3 regions of the Pseudarthrobacter sp. ATCC 49987 genome follow, and region 2 is predicted to be linked to each of the others. Evidence: riboswitches for the same ligand, from Rfam matches in the RefSeq annotation. Region 2 holds a riboswitch; each other region holds the start of a gene.
The links. Region 2 has a riboswitch for S-adenosylmethionine ahead of GXK59_RS18925 (DUF1737 domain-containing protein). Riboswitches for the same ligand answer to the same signal wherever they lie in the genome.
Positions count from the first base shown of each region.

Region 1 (5,070 bases), 1.6 Mb from region 2:
GTGGCGTTCGTCGGCTTCAGCCTCTTCGGCAAGGCCATCGGCCTCGGCTGACCCCGCGTTGGCTTAAAAAGATTTCGGCCGCCATCGGTGGGTGACGTCATTGGCACCCGCTGATGGCGGCCGAAGTGTGGGGCGGTAAGGAACTCAGATGGTGACGGCTCCGGAAGCTGTCTCGAAGGTGACGGAGAGGATGCCGGGTGTCCCGCGGGGAGCGAGCCAGTTCACGGCCACGTCCTCCAGCGGCTTCTCGACCGGAACACCGAGCCATTCGGTGACGCGCTCCGCCGAGCCGGCGATCGTGAGCGCGGACATCTTGACGTTGCTCTCGTAGGCCTTGGACGGGTGGAGTTCCGGATCGCCCTCCCACTTGAGCATGTAGGGGACCTGGGGATCGGCGATGAGTCCGAGGATGCCGATCTGCTTCCAGACCAGTTCGCGGCCGTCCGGGAACTTGCGGTTGCCGTTGACGGCAGCGCGTCCCAGCCGCTCCTCGAACGGGGCGAGGTCGTCAACTTCGACGCACCAGCCCATCCAGCCGCCGCCTGCTTCGGAGCGGGCACGGACGGCCTGGCCGAAGGGCGCCTTGTCGGAGGCCGGGTGGTTCAGGACCTCCACGACTTCAACGTATTTGTGTCCCGCGAGCGGGATAATCATGTTGCGGGTCCCGAATCGGGGGTGTACTCCGCCCTTCACGGCTTCCACGCCGAGGGCAGACGCAATTCGTTCGGTGGTGGCAGCTAGGCCATCTTGTTCACAGGCGTAAGAGACGTGATCCATGCGCATGCCCTCATCTTGACACTTTGTGATGCGGCTCTCAGCTTAGGTTCTCCTAACCGTGATGGGATGTCCTCCCGTGGGCTGTCCGGCCCGGCATTTCTCCGCGTCAATGCCGGGATCTGAAGGCCGCGGCCGGGTGCGCCGGCCGGGCAACTTCATGTTCGTCACAAAGCTATCCAGGGCCCGGAACCGCTTCCTAGACTGGGGTCAGGTCATGAGTGCCAGCGCACAGCCCCGGCTTGCTGGCCGGCAACCCTCGTTTCGCGGTGGGGTGCCCCGGGTGAAGACCTGGCCGTCCGGCACCCGCCGGAGGGCAAGCGCGGCACCAGTGTGGACCCGGGCCCAGGGGCTCTGGTGCTTCCTGTGCCCGGTCCCCTAAGGAGTGTCCCGATGTCCAGTGCCTGGTCCTTCGAAACCCGTCAGATCCACGCCGGCCAGGAGCCGGACAGCGCCACCGGTGCCCGGTCGCTGCCGATCTACCAGACGACGTCGTTCGTCTTCCCCAGCGCCGAAAGCGCCGCCAACCGCTTCGCCCTGGCCGAACTGGCTCCCATCTACACCCGGATCGGCAACCCCACCCAGGACGCTGTGGAGCAGCGGGTGGCCAGCCTGGAAGGCGGACTAGCGGCGCTGCTGCTGAGCTCCGGACAGGCCGCGGAGACCTTTGCGATCCTGAACGTCGCGGAGGCCGGCGACCATGTGGTGGCCAGCCCCAGCCTGTACGGCGGCACCTACAACCTGCTGGCGCACACGCTGAAGAAGTTCGGCATCTCCGTGACCTTCGTGGCGGACCCGGACAACCTGGCGCAGTGGCGGGATGCCGTTCAGCCCAATACCAAACTGTTCTTTGGCGAAGTCGTCTCCAACCCCCGCCAGGACGTGCTGGACATCGAGGGCATCTCGCAGGTGGCCCACGAGGCCGGCGTGCCGCTGATCGTGGACAACACCCTCTCCACACCGTTCCTCATCCGCCCGATCGAGTGGGGCGCAGACATCGTGGTGCACTCCGCGACCAAGTACCTCGGCGGACATGGCGCGGCCATCGCCGGCGTGATCGTGGATTCCGGCAACTTCGACTTCGGCAAGGACCCGGAGCGCTTCCCCGGTTTCAATACCCCGGACCCCACGTACAACGGACTGGTCTACGCCCGGGACCTTGGTGCGGACGGTGCCCTCGGCGCCAACCTGTCCTACATCCTCAAGGCGCGGGTCCAGCTGCTGCGCGACCTCGGTTCGGCGGTGTCCCCGTTCAACGCCTTCCTCATCGCCCAGGGCATCGAGACCCTGAGCCTGCGCATGGAGCGGCACGTCGCCAACGCCGTCAAGGTGGCCGAATGGCTCGAGGCCAGGGACGACGTCGAATCCGTCGCTTACGCCGGGCTGCCCTCCAGCCCCTGGTACGAGCGCGGCCGCAAGTACGGTCCGAAGGGGACCGGCGCCGTCGTTTCCTTCAACCTCGCCGGGGGAGCGGAGGCCGGCAAACGCTTTGTGGACGCCCTCGAACTGCACTCACACGTGGCCAACATCGGGGACGTGCGCTCGCTGGTCATCCACCCGGCGTCGACCACCCACAGCCAGCTCTCGCCGGAACAGCAGACGGTTGCGGGCGTGAACCCCGGCCTCGTGCGGCTCTCCGTGGGCCTGGAGCACATCGACGACATCCTCGCCGACCTTGACGCCGGATTCCGTGCGGCCAAGTCCGCCTGATGTCCGCCAGGGCCCGGGCGTCCCTGCCGTATGGCGCGGGCGCCGGGGCCCGGATAATCGCAGCTGACGACGCCGGGAGTCATACGGGCGTCACAATCTTCGCCACCGGGCCGCCGCATTTCGTAGACTCGGTGGAGGTCATGAGTGCCAGCGACAGCCCCGGCTTGCTGGCCGGCAACCCTCCTTTTGCGGTGGGGTGCCCCGGGTGAAGACCTGGCCCGCCGGTCAGCTGACGGCGGGCAAGCGCGAAGTGAGGTCCCACATGACGATTGCCGCCACCCGCCAGGGTGCACCTGTAAGCAAGGCCCCCCAATCCCCGGTCCCGGGTCGCAGTGTCCCTGACACGTCTGTTGCTGGCGCGCCCGTTGCTGACGCAGTCCTCGACGGCACGGTCCAGTACCTCCGGATCGGGGATCTGGAGCTCGAATCCGGCGCCCGGCTGCCGGACGTCACCCTCGGCTACGAGACGTGGGGGACCCTGAACCCGGAACGCTCCAACGCCGTGCTGATCGAGCACGCGCTGACGGGTGACACCCACGTCACGCGGGGCGCCAGCGAGGAACCGGGCTGGTGGGAGCAGCTCGCCGGCCCCGGCGCCCCCGTGGACACGGACAAATACTTCGTTGTCTCCATCAACATCCTCGGCGGCTGCTACGGCTCCACCGGGCCCTCGTCGGCGGCGCCCGACGGGAAGCCGTGGGGCTCGCGGTTCCCGCTCGTGACGCTGCGGGACACTACCGAGGCCGAGGCCAGGCTGGCGGACGCCCTGGGCATCCGGAGCTGGTACGCCGTGCTGGGTGGCTCCCTGGGCGGGGCGCGTGCCCTGGAGTGGGCCGTCAGCCACCCGGAACGGGTCCAGCGCTGCGGCGTCATTTCGGTCGGGGCCAGCAGCACCGCAGAACAGATTGCCTTCGCCCAGGCGCAGACGCTCGCCATCCGGCAGGACCCCAACTTCAACGGCGGGGACTACTACGGCGGGCCCGAACCGGAAGCGGGCCTTGCGCTGGCCCGGCGGATCGCGCACATCACCTACCGGTCGGCCGCGGAGCTGGACGGCCGCTTCGGCCGGAACGCCCAGGGCGCGGAGGCTCCGCTGGAAGCCGGATCCCTCGCCGGGCGGGGGCGCTACCAAGTGGAGAGCTACCTCGACCACCAGGGCAACAAACTGGTCCGCCGCTTCGATGCGAACAGCTACATCGCCATCACCGAGGCGCTCATGAGCCATGACATCAGCCGGGGCCGCGGCGCCCTCACGGAGGCCCTGGCACCGGCCACCGCGGAGTTCCTGGTGGCGGCCGTCGACTCGGACCGGCTGTACTTCCCGGCCCAGTCCCAGGCGCTCGCCGACGCCCTGCCGGGCGACGTCACCGTGCACACCATCGAGGCGCCGATCGGACACGACGGCTTCCTCACTGAGATCGGCCAGCTCAACGACCAGCTCCGGCAGTACTTCTTCGGCTAGTCCTTCGACTAAAAACCGCGTCCGGTGTGCATTTTTGCAGATGCGCTCTGCACTAATGGCCGTTGAGGCCCGGGCCGGAAGCGACCATACTCGTGGGGAATGGCGCCGCGTGTCTCACATCACAAGCGCCCTCCTCCCAAATGGTCCACGAGGCGTCGACGACGACGCCAAAGGAGTCGAAATGAGCACGGAAAACGCGGCCGCAAGGCGCGCAGAAGAGACCGACGTCAAGACGTCCGGCCTCAAAAAAGTAGTAACGGCCTCCATGGCCGGAACCGTCGTCGAATGGTACGAGTTCTTCCTCTACGCCTCCGCGGCCACCCTTGTCTTCGGCAAGACGTTCTTCCCCAACTCCGGCACGGAACTGGACGGCATCATTGCAGCCTTCCTCACCTACGCTGTCGGCTTCGTTGCCCGTCCCATCGGCGGCATCGTCTTCGGACACTTCGGCGACAAGTTCGGCCGCAAACAGCTCCTCCAGCTCAGCATCATCCTGGTGGGCGTCTCCACCTTCCTGATGGGCTGCCTGCCGACCTTCCAGCAGATCGGCTACTGGGCTCCGGCCCTCCTCGTGTTCCTGCGCTTCGCCCAGGGCTTCGCCGTCGGCGGTGAATGGGGCGGCGCTGTCCTCCTCGTGGCCGAGCACAGCCCGAGCAAGTCCCGCGGTTTCTGGTCCGCGTGGCCGCAGTCGGCCGTCCCGCTGGGCAACCTGCTGGCCACGGCAGTGCTGTTCACCCTGTCCTCTGTGCTGTCTTCGGCCGACTTCCTCAGCTGGGGCTGGCGCGTGGCGTTCTGGCTCTCCGCTGTGATCGTGCTGGTGGGCTACTACATCCGGACCAAGGTCACGGACGCCCCCATCTTCCTGGAGGCCCAAAAGGAAGTCACCGTCGAGAAGAAGGGCTACGGCGTCGGCGAAGTGTTCCGCCGCTACCCGCGTGGCGTCTTCACCGCGATGGGCCTGCGCTTCGCGGAGAACATCCTCTACTACCTCGTGGTCACGTTCTCCATCACGTACCTGAAGGTCATCGTGCAGACGGACACCGCCCGCATCCTCCTCCTGCTGCTGGTGGCGCACGCAATCCACTTCGCCGTGATCCCCATGGTCGGCAAGCTCTCCGACAACC
Region 1 covers NZ_JAABNS010000001.1:2,454,705-2,459,774, reverse strand. The annotation lists gene GXK59_RS11570 (CPBP family intramembrane glutamic endopeptidase) at 1-51, shown strand, start outside; gene GXK59_RS11565 (VOC family protein) at 145-783, opposite strand; SAM riboswitch class IV at 988-1,103, shown strand; gene GXK59_RS11560 (bifunctional o-acetylhomoserine/o-acetylserine sulfhydrylase) at 1,168-2,484, shown strand; SAM riboswitch class IV at 2,621-2,736, shown strand; gene metX (homoserine O-acetyltransferase MetX) at 2,747-3,946, shown strand; gene GXK59_RS11550 (MFS transporter) at 4,128-5,070, shown strand, end outside.
Region 1: it holds a riboswitch for S-adenosylmethionine, as region 2 does, so the genes downstream of both, metX (homoserine O-acetyltransferase MetX) here and GXK59_RS18925 (DUF1737 domain-containing protein) in region 2, are expected to answer to the same signal.

Region 2 (5,070 bases):
GAGCTCGAAGGTCAGCACGGTGCCGCCGGCCTTCATCTGCCGGGCGGCCAGCTCGTACTGCGGATGGGACGGCAGCAGCGGGTACTTGACCCAGCTGACCGCGGGCTGCTCCTGGAGCCATTCGGCCAGCCGCAGCGCGGAGGAGGAGGAGTGGTTCACCCGCAGGGCCATCGTCTCCAGCCCCTTGGTCAGCACCCACGCGTTGAAGGCCGAGAGCGCCGGGCCGGTGTGGCGCATGAGCTGTTTGACCGGTCCCTCGATGAACTCCTTGGTGCCCAGGATCGCGCCGCCAAGCACCCTGCCCTGGCCGTCGATGTGCTTGGTCCCCGAATACACGATCACATCCGCGCCAAGCTCACCGCAGCGCTGCAGCAGGGGAGTGGCAAAGACGTTGTCGACGACGACGGTCGCGCCGGCGGCATGCGCCAGTTCGCTCACGGCGGCGATGTCCACGATTTCCTGCATCGGGTTCGACGGCGATTCGAAGAAGACCGCCGTCGTCGGCTCCGAGAGCGCAGACCGCCACTGCTCCAGGTCCGGGCCGTCCACGAAAACCGTCTCGACACCCCAGCGGGGGAGGATCTCGTTGAGGATCACGAAGCACGAGCCGAACAGCGACCGGGCCGCGACGATGCGGTCGCCGGCGGCCAGCAGGGCGCCGAGCGCGGTGAAGACCGCGGACATGCCCGAAGCGGTGGCAAAACAGGCCTCGGTGCCTTCGAGCAGCCGGAGCCGCTCCTGGAAGGTGGCCACCGAGGGGTTGCCGTAGCGGGAGTAGACGAAGCGTTCGTCCTCGCCGGTGAAGGCGCGCTCCGCGGCGGCCGCGGATTCGTAGACGAAGCCGGAGTTCAGGAAGATCGGCTCGGTGGTTTCCTGGAAGCCGGTGCGGTCGAGGCCGCCGCGGACAGCCTGGGTGTCGGCGCTCCAGCCGGCGGCATCAGGGTTGAAGGTCACTTAGTGCTTTCCAAGGTTGGTGGGCAGGCCGCGGTTCTTCCAGCCGTTCACGGTGCGTTCGCCGTGGCGGTCCGGTGCGCCTTCGAAGCCCTCGAGGACGTTGTAGGAGGTGAAGCCGGCCTCCGTTGCTGCGAGTGCCGCGGCGACGGACCGGGCGCCCGAACGGCACAGGAAGACCAGCTCGGTTCCTCGGCCTTCCGGGGCCTGCTGTTTCAGCTGCCGCGTTAGCTGTTCGATGAACTGCGAATTGGGGATCCCGCCGGCCAGATTCCACTGGATGAAGAGCGGATCGTTCCGTCGTTCGCCCGCGGCCGCGGTGTCTGGGATGCCGATGTGGGCCCATTCGGCCTCGGTGCGGACGTCCACCAGGAGGGCGCCGTCCTCGAGCTTGGCCCAGGCCTCCTGCGGGCTGAGGTCTCCGGCGTAGCTCACGCGTGGCCCTCGCCGTCGAACTCGAGATCATCCACGGCGTTGGCGACGGCGGCATCGGCGCTGGCGATAGCTGCCGGCAGCACCACGGCCTGGGCCACGATGACGCTGCTGCCGTTGAACGTGGCGGCGGGGCTGCCGTGCAGCACATAGCCCTCGGCGAGGGCGGCCGAGACGCGCTCGCAGAATGCCCGGTCGTCGGGGCCGGTGAACAGGCGGTACGCCAGTTTCTCCTCGGCGGTACCGGGGACTGCGGGGGCTGGGGCTGGTGCTGTAGTGGGGACAGCGGGGGCGGACGCGTCAGGCACGACGGATCTCCTTCTCTTTCACGCTTGCAGCTCGAATGGTCGATATGCCGAGTATTCACCTGAGGCACCCCGCCGCGAAAGGGAGGGTTGCCGACCGGCCAGTCAGGGCTTGGCACCGGTTCTCATTACTCACCCAAAAACGTAGCACCTGTGACGTTGGCCCGCATCGCCGCCGTCGTCATGTTAAGTAACGGCGGACCGGGTACCGGCCGCCAGACCTGAGTACCCCGTGCCCGGGCGGCCCACTCCGGCCTCCGCAATTACGAGTACCCGCTACTCGGGCTTTCCGACAGACCCCTCGCCTTTACTAAAGGGGCACGTCCAAGAGTGCCCAGAAGGTCTCATGAAGCACGAAACTCGCCGGGGGGCAATTCCACATGGTGTCGATCCACGTACCGCGCCCGTCCATCATTGGTCGCCCCCTGGGACGGCCATGAAGCCCCGGGTTCTGCTCACCGGCGCCGGCGGTTCCGCGGGCCGGGCCCTGGCAGCCCAGCTCAAATCCCGGGGCATCCCCGTCCTGGGCACTGATATCCGTGAGCTTCCGCCCAAGGCCGGCATCACCGTGGTGCCGGTGCCGCCGGCAAGCGACCCGGAGATGGTCTCGGCGCTCCGCCGCCTCGTCACCCGGGAGGGAATCAACGTGGTCATCCCAACCGTGAGCTCGGAACTTCCGCTTCTTGCGGCGTACCGGGCCGCATTCGGCGCCGACGTACGCGTCATCATCGGCGATCCCGGGCCGGTGTCCGTCGCCCATGACAAGCTCTTCACCGCCTGGCAGCTGCAGTCCTCAGGCATACCCGTTCCCCGCTTCGGCGTTCCCAGTGACTTCGCCGACGCGGAAGCCGCTATGGCGGCGCTGGGAGGCCCCGTCGTCGTCCGGCCCCGACTCTCCTGCGGGGCGCACGCCGCCGTGGTCATCGACGGAAGCGGGGATGTGGACTGGCGCCGGCTGCCGGACGGCCAGATGGTCCAGGAGTTCATTCCCGGTCCGGGGTACGGACCCATGGTCTTCGGTACTCCGGCGCACAACGGAAGCGCGCCGTTCGTCGTCGTCGTGGAAAAGATCGAACTGGACCGCGGCGCCGTTGGCAAGGCAGTCGTGACGCGGCGTGTGGAAGTGGACGAAGACATGGACGTGGGCAACGTGGCCATGGCGGCCGTGCGCTCGCTCGGACTGGCAGGGCCGGTCGACGTCGATGTGCGCCGCCGCGCGGACGGGACCCCGGTGGTCCTCGACGTGAACGCCCGTTTCGGCGCGAACAGCTGGCGTGCCCCGGAACTGCTCGACGCGGTGCTGGCGTCCTTCGCGCTGCCGTCGTTCAACCCGGCATCCTTCAGGGGTGCCGCCCGCGCGTACGCCGGTGCCCTGGTCTGACCCCGCGTTGCCTGTCTGTTGCGGCGGGGCTTATTCGATGGTGGCGTAGAGCGCGTTGAGCTCCGCGGTGAGTTGCTTGCGCAGCTCCGGCGTGCCGATTTCCTTGCCGTCGATGTGGTTGACGGGCGCCAGCAGGCGGATGCTGGAGATCAGCCACACGGCGTCGGCGTCGTACAGGTCGCGGGGCTCCAGCGGGCCGTAGCCCAGCTCCCAGCCGGCCGCCTTCGCCGCCGTGAACAGGGCCCCCTGCGAGGTGCCCGGCAGGATCCCGCTGTCGAGCTGGGGCGTGATGAGCCGCCGGACGGTGCGGACCCCGCCGGCCCCGTCGTCGGCGGTCTCCAGGTGCGCGAGCAGGACGGTCGACGTCGGACCCTCCAGGACCCGGCCGTCCGCCGAGGTGAAGATGACGTCGTCCGCGCCCTGGGCGTGCGCGTAGCGGAGCGCGGCCATGTTGACGGCGTAGGAGAGTGTCTTGGCGCCCATGAGCAGCCACGGCGCCCGCTCCCCGACTTCGCTGTCGTAGCCGCGGTCCAGCAGGATGACGTCGACCCCGGTCTCACGCTGGCGCCTCCCGGCCGGTCCGGGTGCGGAAGCCTGGACCCAGCAGGTGGGCCCTGCCGCACCTTCGACGCCGCGGGTCACCAGGAGCTTGACCACGAGCTCGTCGTCATCGGTGGTCCCGGCGCCGGGCACATGCTGGCGCCGGTATTCGCTGATTGCCGTCGCGATGGCCCGGCGCCAGGCGTCCTCGGCCGGGATGTCCAGGTCCAGGAGCCGGGCTGAACCGGCCAGCCGGTTCAGGTGCGCCTGGAGCTTGCGGGGCTGCCCGCCCACGGCCAGCAGCGACTCGAAAACACCGTCGCCGCGGGTGGCGCCCTGGTCCGTGGCCATCAGCTGCGGCTTAGTGGCATCGGCCAGCCGGCCGTCGTCGAACGCGGGATCGAGGAAGACCAGCACCGGGGCAGGGGCGGGGGCGGCGGCAGGAGAAGTCATGGCTTCAGCTTAGTGCGGCGGGGAACGGGGTAGGATTTGACGATTGCCCGTTCCGGAACTGTTCCGCGGGTCTGGAGCTTGAGGGGTTCGCCTGTGCTGTGGCCATTTTCGCTGGCGGAAACGCTGCCGTCCTGGGTGATCATGATTCTGACTGTGGTGGACCTGGCCATCCGGGTGCTGCCCCTCGGCATCATCCCCGGAAACCGCCGGCCCACGACGGCCATGGCCTGGCTCCTGATCATCTTCTTCGTCCCGGCCGTGGGCCTGGTCCTCTTCCTGCTCTTCGGCAACTTCCGTCTCTCCCGCAAACGCCGGGCGCAGCAGGACGCCGTGAACACCCGGGTGCGCGCGGGCACCTCGGAACTGGCGATGCTGGAAAGCACCTACGAAGGCCCGGACTGGGTGCTGTCCGCGGCGGAACTGAACAAGACCCTGGGCTCGCTGCCGATGGTGGACGGCAACCACGTGGAGCTCCTGCCCGGCTACCCGGACTCGATCAAGGCGATGGCTGCCGCCGTCCGCGAGGCAGAGTCCTTCGTCAACGCCGAGTTCTACATCCTGAGCTCGGACCACATCACGGATGACCTGCTGACCGCGATGGAGGAAGCCGCCGAACGCGGCGTCGAGGTCCGCCTCCTGTTCGACCACCTGGGGACCCTGCGCATCAAGGGCTACCGCAAGCTGATCGCCCGGCTCAAGGCCAGCAAGATCCGCTGGCGGCCCATGCTGCCGCTGCGGCCCGTGCACGGGCAGTGGCGCCGGCCGGACCTGCGCAACCACCGCAAGATCATGGTGATCGACGGCGAAGTCGCCTTCACCGGTTCGCAGAACCTGATCGAGCCCTCCTACAACAACCCGCGGCACCGCAAGATCGGCCGTGAGTGGGTCGAGCTGATGGCCTGCCTGCGCGGGCCGATCGTCACCACCCTCAACGTGGTCTTCGCCACCGACTGGCTCAACGAGACAGACGAGTCCCTCGAGGACCAGCTCGCGCACCGGCCCGAACTG
Region 2 covers NZ_JAABNS010000001.1:4,085,538-4,090,607, forward strand. The annotation lists gene GXK59_RS18915 (O-succinylhomoserine sulfhydrylase) at 1-954, opposite strand, end outside; gene GXK59_RS18920 (rhodanese-like domain-containing protein) at 955-1,386, opposite strand; gene GXK59_RS18925 (DUF1737 domain-containing protein) at 1,383-1,691, opposite strand; SAM riboswitch class IV at 1,707-1,821, opposite strand; gene GXK59_RS18930 (ATP-grasp domain-containing protein) at 2,125-3,069, shown strand; gene GXK59_RS18935 (aminodeoxychorismate lyase) at 3,100-4,062, opposite strand; gene cls (cardiolipin synthase) at 4,204-5,070, shown strand, end outside.

Region 3 (5,070 bases), 4.0 Mb from region 2:
CTCGCACAAGGCACGGACGGCGGTGACCGTCCTCGGCGTCGTCGGCTACGCCGCCAAAGGCATTGTCCTGCTTCTCGTGGGGCTGCTGGTCATTGTCGCCACGATCAAAGCCCACCCCGAGGAGTCCACCGGGCTCGACGGCGGCCTCAGGGCCCTCCGTGACCAGCCGTTCGGCATGTACATCCTGGCTGCGGTCGGAGCTGGCCTCATTTGTTACGGGATCTTCATGATGGTGCGCGCCAAACTGGCCAAGATGTAATGCCCGACGCGCACCGACCGGACACCCACGAACCCGTCGTCGGCTCCGCCTACATCCTGGCCGGGACACTGATCTCGGACGGCGCTGCCACGGCTGATTCCGTGGTCGCGGTGGCAGACGGAAGAATCGCCTACGCCGGCCCCCGGAGCGGCTTCGACGCGGCCCGCTTCCCCGTTGCGGAGGAACTCAAGCTTCCGCCGGGCAGCTCGATCCTTCCCGGACTCGTCGACCTCCACTGCCACGGCGCGGCAGGCGGCGGCTTTCCCACCGGCGACAGCCACGCGTGCCGCGACGCCGTCAGCTTCCTGCACCGCAACGGAACAACCACACTGCTGGCCAGCCTCGTCACGGCGTCAGGGCAGGAGCTCGTGAGGGGAGTCGGGGTGCTGAGGCAACTCGCGGACGAGGGCCTCATCGCGGGCATCCACTCCGAAGGCCCGTTCCTCGCCCAGGCCCGCTGCGGGGCACAGGACCCGCAATGGCTGCGGGCCCCGGACCCCGATTTGCTCCGCCGGCTGCTGGATGCGGCTGGCGGCACCCTCAAGACCATGACGTATGCCCCCGAGCTGCCGGGCGCCGACGGTCTGGTCAGCATGCTCGCCGCGAATGGCGTCACGCCGTCGCTGGGCCACACCGACGCCGACGCCCAAACCACCGTGGATTCCCTGACCAGCGCGGCCGCGTCCCTGCGCGCCCGCGCCGGAGCCCTGAACGCTACTAACTCCGGTGCTTCCGGGCCCGGAACGGGCCGGCGGCCGACGGTGACACACCTGTTCAACGGGATGCCGCCGCTCCACCACCGAAGTCCCGGCCCTGTGGCGGCATGCCTGCGCCTCGCGGCCCAGGGCACCGTCGCTGTGGAACTCATCGGCGACGGCGTCCATCTGGACCCCGCGACGGTCCGGATGGTCTTCGAGCTGGTCGGCGCCGGCAACGTCGTCCTGGTCACCGATTCCATGGCGGCGACCGGCCTGCCCGACGGCGACTACGCGCTCGGTCCTGCCGCCGTGGTGGTGCGCGACGGCGTGGCGGCACTGAAGAGCAACGGCGCCCTCGCCGGCGGCACGGCCACCCTGCTGGAAGTTGTCCGCCGCACGATCGGGGCCGGGGTCAGCCCTGCCGACGCCGTGAAATCGGCGACCCTGGTCCCGGCCAAGATCCTGGGCCTTGAGGCCGAGATCGGGAGCCTGAAGGCCGGCATGCGGGCCGACATTGTGGCGGTCGACGCAGACTTCGGGCTCGCCGCGGTCCTTCGCGGCGGTCAACCCCTGGCACGCCCCGCCTCCTGAGCCGGGGCTCGACGCCGTCGTGCACGGCTGCCGAACGTCGCTGACCTTCGGCCGCAATCATGGCGCCATGAGGCGGGATGTGGCTCTGTGTGATCGTTTGTTGCAGAACATGTCGTCATTGTTGGGAAATCGAAGATTCTGCAACAAAGTGGATGTTGCCGCCACCCGCAACGGTCGCGGAACCGAAAAATGTCCTTCGTGACGAATAAAGACCATCCAGATCGGCTGAGAGACCTGGCTCGATGACGCCGTAGCAACCACCCGCAAGGGCAAGGTGCTAATGCCAGGACCGATGGAGATTGCCAAGATCCCAGGTTCCACCGGCCCGGCCCCGTGCTGTGTCGGACAAACTCGTACGGTTTTGGCGTCCCCCGGTCACGACCGAGAGGATCCGCGATGGATACCCCTGAATCACTCACGCCCGCCACGAGTTCGAAGAGCAGGCGCCACCCGCTGCGTTTACTGGCACTGATGGGCGCGGCAGCCCTGGCCTTGAGTGCCTGCGGCGGTGCTGGCGGCACGTCGGCATCCCAGGCCGGCGCGGACGGAAAGCCGGTGCAGGGCGGAACGTTCGTCTTCGCCGAGGTCACCCCGATTAACAACTTCCAGACCCAGGCGGCGCGCTTCTACGAAAAGGCGAACGTCCTGAACAGCGTGCTGGACCGGCTGACCTATTTCGATGCAAAGAAGGGCGAGCTTGTCCCCTGGATCGCCAGCAAGTTCACCGCGAGTGAGGATCAGACCAAGTTCACCTTCACAATCCGCCCCGGAGTGACTTTCAGCGATGGAACGCCGCTTGACGCCAAGGCAGTCCAGGCAAACTTCGAGGCCCTGGGCAAGGGTATCGAGAGCGCCAAGATCCAGCCGAACGTTGACTTCTCCACCTACGAGTCCTCGCAGGTCACCGGCGAGGACCAGGTGGAAGTAACCCTGTCCTCCCCCGACGCCAACTTCCTGCGCGCCACGTCCTCCGTCACCGCCGGACTCGTGTCGCCGAAGACCCTCACCCTGGACAACGCCGCCCAGTCGGCCATCGCGAAAATCTCCGGATCGGGTCCCTTCACCTTCGAATCAGAGAAGGCCGATGAGGAAATCGTCCTGGCCAAGCGTTCCGACTACGCCTGGGCTCCGGAGGGTGCCGCCAACCAGGGGGCCGCCTATCTGGACAAGGTCGTCGTGAAGTACCTGCCGGAAGTGGCCCACCGCGCGGGGGCCGTGCAGACCGGCCAGGTTGACTTGGTCCGCGGCCTGCAGCCGGCCGACGAAACTGCCCTCGCCGGGAGCGGCAACCAGGTCCTGCCGGCCAAGGGCATTGACCTGACCGCAAACATGGCGGCGGCGCGGGTCGGCAGCGGCAAGCTGGCGGACGCGAAGGTCCGCCAGGCACTGCAGCTCGGCATCGACCGGCCGACGCTCAAGGACACGGTGCTCTCCGACAGCTACGAACTCGCCGGCTCCATCCTGAACCGTGAAGCACCAGACTTCGTTGATCTCTCCGCCGACCTGGCCTACAACCCGGAGAAGTCCAAGAACCTGCTGGATGAGGCCGGCTGGGCAGTTGGCTCCGACGGCATCCGCGCCAAGGACGGCCAGAAGCTCGAAGTCACCGTCACGTCATCCAACAACTCCGTGGTCATCAAGCCCGCTTTCGAACTGATCGAGCAGCAGTGGCGCAAGATCGGCGTGAAGCTGGTCAACCGCGCGGCGGACAACGCCTTCCTGGCGACTTCCATGAAGGACCCCAACGTGGAATTCTTCGGAACGCGGCAGTTCGCCTACGGCGGCCTGGGGCCGGTCTTCGGCCCGGTCACCAACACGCAGACATTGAACGCGGACCCGCAGCTCAATGCGCTCTTCGCCACGGAACGCGCCGCCACCAGCGCAGCAGCGCACAAGCAGTTCGTCGCCGAAGAACAGCGCACGCTGGTTGTCGACCAGGCGTTGGCCCTCGTTCTCTGGGACGAAGTCCAGGTCTACGGCGCCAACGCCAAGTCACACGTCGAATTCACCTCCGGCACCGCACCGATTTTCCAGGGTGCCTGGAAGACCGGCAAGTAGGTCGTCATGGGTCTTTACTTTGCGCGGCGCCTCGGACAGGCACTGCTTGTCATCTGGCTGGCGTACACGCTCGTCTTCCTGGCAATACAGCTGCTGCCCAGCGATCCGGTCACGATCTTCCTCTCGGCGGACGCCGCGGCTGACCAGGCAACGATTGATGCCATGAAGGCCCAATACGGCTACGACCAGCCCCTGCTGGTGCAGTATTTCAACCAGCTTGGGCAGTTGCTCGGTGGAGACGTCGGGTACTCCCTGGCCTCCGGACAGTCGGTGGCGACCCGCATCGGCGCGGTGGCCGGATCCACCCTGGCGCTGGCCTCCAGTGCCTTCGTGTTGGCCGTCGTCCTGGCTGTGGCCCTCGTGGCCGCGGCCTGGTTGAGCCGCTCGACGGCGCTGCAGCGCTTCATCACCAATCTCCCGCCGTTGTTCGCAGCGGTTCCGGTGTTCTGGCTCGGGCTGGTGCTGCTGCAGCTGCTGTCCATCCAGCTCGGTGTGATGTCCCTGTTCCCGGACGGTTCCTTTGCATCGCTGGCAGTTCCCGTCCTTGTCCTGGCCCTTCACGTTTCCGCCCCGATCGCGCAGGTACTGCTCAAGAGCATCACTCACGTCTATGAGCAACCGTTTATCGACGTACTGCGGGCCAAGGGCGCGTCCCCCGCATGGATCTTCTACCGCCACGCCCTGAAGAATGCTGCGGGTCCGGCAATGACCATTGCCGGCATCACGGTCGGAACCCTGCTTGCCGGTTCCGTCATCACGGAGACCGTCTTCGCCCGCTCCGGCCTTGGCTCGGTGGTCCTCCAGGCCGTCACCGTCCAGGATGTCCCGCTGGTCCAGGGCCTGGTCCTGCTGACGGCGTCGGCGTTCGTTGCAGTGAACCTGATCGTCGACCTGCTGTATCCGCTGCTGGATCCCCGCATCCTCAAGAGCAGTGCCCACGGCTCGCCACGAGCACTGGCTGCCTGAGACCGAACGGAGAACCTTGTGAGCCTCAACCTACTACCAACAGATCCTATTGATGAGGCCGCGCTGCCTCCTGCCGGTGGCAGCGCCGCAGCGATTGGCCCGGGAAAGCGCGAAAGAAGCATCCTGCGCTCGGCGGGCCTGTGGCTGACCGTCCTTCCGTTGCTGATCGTCCTGGGGTGGGCATTTCTGCCGGGCCTCTTCAGCGCCTTCGACCCCATCAGCGGCATTCCGAAGCAGAAGTTCCAGCCGCCAAGTGCCGGGCACTGGTTCGGTACCGACCACTTGGGCCGGGATGTCTACGCGAGGGTCGTGCATGGCACCTCGCAGACCCTGCTCACCGCAGGGCTCGCTGTCCTGATCGGATTCGTGGTGGGAACGGCCCTGGGCCTGTTTGCTGCGACGGCCGGCCGGGCCGCGGATTCGAGCACCATGCGCCTCGTGGACGTGCTCCTGGCGGTGCCGGGATTCCTGATCTCCCTGATCATCGTGACGGCGTTC
Region 3 covers NZ_JAABNS010000001.1:52,255-57,324, reverse strand. The annotation lists gene GXK59_RS00255 (DUF1206 domain-containing protein) at 1-259, shown strand, start outside; gene GXK59_RS00250 (N-acetylglucosamine-6-phosphate deacetylase) at 259-1,548, shown strand; SAM riboswitch class I at 1,758-1,847, shown strand; gene GXK59_RS00245 (ABC transporter substrate-binding protein) at 1,945-3,606, shown strand; gene GXK59_RS00240 (ABC transporter permease) at 3,613-4,572, shown strand; gene GXK59_RS00235 (ABC transporter permease) at 4,591-5,070, shown strand, end outside.
Region 3: it holds a riboswitch for S-adenosylmethionine, as region 2 does, so the genes downstream of both, GXK59_RS00245 (ABC transporter substrate-binding protein) here and GXK59_RS18925 (DUF1737 domain-containing protein) in region 2, are expected to answer to the same signal.